2 regions of the Ligilactobacillus cholophilus genome follow, and region 1 is predicted to be linked to the other one. Evidence: predicted binding sites of a transcription regulator. Region 1 holds the regulator's gene; the other holds the start of a gene.

Region 1 (2,423 bases):
ATGGGCTTTTTTGATGGGGTTCATCAAGGACATCAAGCAGTATTGAGTGAGGCAAAAAAGCAAGCAGTTAAATCAAATTTAAAATTAGCAGTGATGACATTTGATTGTTATCCTAAAATGTTTTTTAAAAAAATAAAACCAGATGATGTTAATTACTTAACGACTGTTGAAAAAAGAATTTCATTGTTTGAAAAATATGGTGCAGATATAGTTTATATTGCTCATTTTGATAAGAATTTAGCTAAATTATCTCCACAAGATTTTGTAGATAAGTATATGGTTGGATTGCATGCCAAAATTTTAGTTGCAGGATTTGATTATACTTATGGAAAAAGAGAAATTGCTAATATGCAAACATTGCCTCAATATGCCCAAAATCGTTTTAAAGTTATTGAAGTATCTAAAAAAACAATGCGAAATGAAAAAATTGGGACTACAAAGATAAAAAGGCTTTTAAATGAGGGAAAGATTGAAGAAATAAATTGTCTGTTAGGATATAAATTTAATTTTGATGGGGAAGTTGTTCATGGAAAAGCTCGTGGGCGTACTTTAGGTTTCCCAACACTAAATATTAAACCATTTAAGCAACAATGTATTCCTGGAATTGGTGTATATGCAGTAAAAGTAAAATACGATAATCGTTGGTATGAAGGGATGGCATCTGTAAGTCATAATGAAACTTTTGGTGATAATCCATTAACGATTGAAATTAATGTATTCGATTTTGATCAAATGATTTATGGTGAACAAGTTGAAATTGAATGGGATAAATATTTACGCGCACCAATTAAATTTGAGAGTGTTGATGAATTAATAGAGCAATTAAATGAGGATAAAAAGGTTACAAAAATGTATTTTGAAAATAATTAGCACTCTAATCATTTATCTGCTAAAAAATTGGGTAAAAGCCTTGACTAACTTACAAATATTATGTAATATAATAATGGACTTAGCACTTAAGGGTGTTAAGTGCTAAAGGGGTGATTGTAAATGTTAACAGACAGACAGCTATCAATTCTGAAAGCTATTATTCGGAATTATACTAATATCGGTCAGCCGATCGGATCTAAGAAGTTGCAAGAACAATTACCAATCCATGTAAGTTCAGCGACAATTCGTAATGAAATGGCAGCTCTAGAACATCAAGGCTTTTTAGAAAAGCAACACTCTAGTTCTGGAAGAATACCATCATTGCGTGGATATCGTTATTACGTTGATAATTTGCTCAAGCCTGATAAAGTGGATCAAGATTTAATCAATAATATTCGGAATTCGTTTGATAACCAATTTTCGAAGGTTGATGATATTGTCGCTTTATCTGCACAGTTATTATCACAGATGACTAATTATGTAGCAATTTCTTTAAAACCAGAATCTAGTGATGTAGTAATTGAAGGATTTAGATTGGTACCATTACATAATCGTCAAGTAATGATTTTGCTTGTAACAAGTGATGGTTCAGTCCAAAGTCAGACATTCACTATTCCAGATAATATTCATGGTGATGAACTTGAGTCAGTAATTAAACTTATTAATGATGAGATTGTTGGTTTATCATTAAACCAAGTCAGCGATAAGTTGAATGAAATTCTACCAAAGATAGTTACTTATTTACATCAATATGATGGGTTCTTGAATACATTTGGTAGTATCTTAGACAAAGCAGTTTGTGAGCATGTTTATGTTAGTGGAAAACGTAATTTGTTGAACTTTGTGAATGATGATAATTTAGAGGAAATAAAGTCACTTTATTCTTTAATTGATCATTCAGTTGATTTAAACAAATTATTGAAAAAGACTGATAAAGATATTGCTGTTACTATAAATGATAAGGATGAAGGTAATTCATTAGATTATAGTTTGGTTTCTGCAACGTATGACGACGGAAATAATGGACATGGATTGATTGCAATTCTTGGTCCAACAAACATGCCATATTCCAAGATGATTGGAATGATGGACACATTCCGTGATGAGTTGTCAAGAAGACTAATAAATTACTATCATGACTTTAAAGAATAGAGAAGGGGTGTTCAAGTGGCTGACGAAGTAAAACATCCAGAGGAAAAAGCCGCAGAAGATTTGAATGTTGAAAAAGAAACAAAACATTCAAATCCAAAAGAAAAAAACGAATCAAAAGATGAAGTTAAAGATCTAGAAAAACAAATTGCATCTCTTCAAGAAAAATATGATGAGATGGAAGATAAGTTTCTTCGTGCTGAAGCAGAAATGCAAAACATGACGAAACGTTTTAAAAATGAACAAGCTCAACTATTAAAATATGAGGGACAAAAGTTGGCAACTGAAATTTTACCTGTAATGGACAATTTAAATCGTGCATTACAATCTGAAGTTGAAGATGAAGCTTCAAGTCAGTTAAAGCGTGGAATTGAAATGGTTGCTAATGATATGGAAAAAGCTTT
Region 2 (2,423 bases), 260 kb from region 1:
ATACTAATGTTGGTAATGCTTCACCATCAACATCATCTGCAATGATTAACAATGGACGACCTTGTTGAACAATTGATTGTAACAATGGTAATAATTCTTGAATGTTTGAAACCTTTTTATCTGTAACTAAAATGTATGGATTATCTAGATCTGCTTCCATTTTATCTTCATCAGTTACCATGTATTGTGATAAGTATCCACGATCAAATTGCATACCTTCAACAACATCTAATGAAGTGTCAATTCCCTTTGATTCTTCAACTGTAATAACACCATCGTTACCAACTTTTTCCATCGCATCAGCAATAAATTTACCTACTTCTTCATTTGCTGCTGAAATAGAAGCAATTTGTTGAATATCACTCTTTGATTCAACTTTATGTGACATTTCATGTAATGATTTAACAGCTGCTTTTGTTGCTTTTTCAATTCCTTTACGGATTCCAACTGGGTTTGCACCTGCAGTAACGTTCTTCATACCTTCATTAACAATTGCTTGAGTAAGTACGGTAGCAGTTGTTGTACCATCACCAGCAATATCATTTGTTTTAGAAGCAACTTCTGCAACTAATTTTGCTCCCATATTTTCAAAATGATCTTCCAATTCAATAGCTTTAGCAATTGTAACACCATCATTTGTGATTGTTGGTGCACCATATGATTGTTCTAATACAACATTACGTCCTTTAGGACCAATTGTTGATTTTACAGTATTTGCTAATTTATCAACACCTGCAAGCATCTTTGCACGTGCATCTTCTGAAAATTTAATTTCTTTTGCCATAAATAATCACCTCAAAAAAATAAATTCTAGTCTACAATTGCCATGATGTCACTATCACGAACAATTAAATAATCTTCTCCATCATATTTAACTTCAGTACCAGCATATTTATCAAATAAGACTTTATCGCCATCTTTAACGCTAGGAACTGCTTTTTGTCCATTTTCTAATAACTTACCGTCACCTACTGCAACGACTTTTCCTGTTTGAGGCTTTTCCTTTGCATTACTTGCTAATACAATTCCTCCAACAGTTTCTTCTTTTTCTTTTTCAACTTTTAAGACTACGCGGTCTCCTAATGGTTTAAGCACAATAAATCCCTCCATTTTTTAGCACTCGTTAGTATTAAGTGCTAACTGATTACAATTATTACTATAATCTCTTTGCCATTAAAAAGCAAGCATTTTTTATCACTTAACATCTTAGAGTGCTAATTCGATTTCGAAATTAATCATAAACATGCTACAATATTAATAAATTACATATAAAGGAAGTTTATCATTGTGGCAATTGAAAAGAATTCTCTTTCCATTTTGTTGGGATATCTATTTATATTGATTTCTCAACTTATTATTCAAAAAATTTTTTGGTCTTCTTCAATTCTATATATTTTGTTAACTATTATTGGAATTATAGGTGCACTATTACTTTTATTTTTGAATCATAAATTTAGTTATCAAAATTTAGTAGAATATCAAAAAAAGCCAAAAAAATCTCATTTTATTATCTGGGGATTTATTGGAATTGGAATAGTTTTAATCAGTCAATTAATAATCGGAGCAATTTGGCATTTTACAACACACTCTACTGCAATTTCTCAAAATACTAATCAACTATTAACTATTTTTCAAAGCTTTCCAATATATGGATTAGATATTATTATTGCATCCCCAATAATTGAAGAATTAATTTTTCGCAAAGTATTTTTTGGCAATTTAACTTATTACTTTAATCCTATTATTAGTGGAATTATTTCTAGTACTTTATTTGCGATAGCACATCATGATGGCCACTTTATTGCCTATTTTGTAATGGGATGCATTTTTGAATTAATATACTACAAAGCAAAAGACTTAAGAGCTTCTATGATAAGTCATATGGGACTAAACTTATTTATCCTACTCTTTTTTGAATTGAAATTTATATAATGTAGAAAGAAGGAATTATATGTTACTACTTCAAGCTCAACATGTTGCACAACATTTTGGCGCTGATATTTTATTTGAAGATATAAATATGGATATCCAAGATCATTCGCGCATTGGACTAGTTGGACGTAATGGTGCCGGTAAATCTACTCTAATCAAAATGATAATGGGACTTAAAGAACCAAGCGAAGGTAAAATTACAAAAAAGAAAAATTTATCAATTGGGTATCTTGCCCAAAGTAACGGTCTTGAATCTAACCAATCAATTTATCTTGAAATGAAATCAGTTTTCAAATCTTTGATTGAAATGGAAGAAAAAATTCATAAACTAGAAACGCAAATTGCTTCTCCAAATGTAGATTCAGATTCTCCACAATATCAACAATTACTGAATCAATATGATCAATTGAGTCATGATTTCAAAGAACTTAATGGATATGGATATGAGAACGAAATTAAGGGAGTTTTAAAAGGATTAGGTTTTAATGATT

The links. Region 1 encodes HrcA, which represses chaperone genes, less so after heat shock. Its sites were predicted from a motif close to TTAGCACTCNNNNNNNNNGAGTGCTAA; they were not measured.
Region 2: a site for HrcA is predicted at 1,114-1,140, ahead of groES (co-chaperone GroES). Genes of this name have one in related genera too.

What each region holds. Positions count from the first base shown of each region.
Region 1 covers NZ_CP127832.1:425,365-427,787, forward strand. The annotation lists gene ribF (riboflavin biosynthesis protein RibF) at 1-870, shown strand, start outside; gene hrcA (heat-inducible transcriptional repressor HrcA) at 991-2,022, shown strand; gene grpE (nucleotide exchange factor GrpE) at 2,038-2,423, shown strand, end outside.
Region 2 covers NZ_CP127832.1:168,569-170,991, reverse strand. The annotation lists gene groL (chaperonin GroEL) at 1-784, opposite strand, end outside; gene groES (co-chaperone GroES) at 811-1,095, opposite strand; gene QPK35_RS00905 (CPBP family intramembrane glutamic endopeptidase) at 1,288-1,932, shown strand; gene QPK35_RS00900 (ABC-F family ATP-binding cassette domain-containing protein) at 1,952-2,423, shown strand, end outside.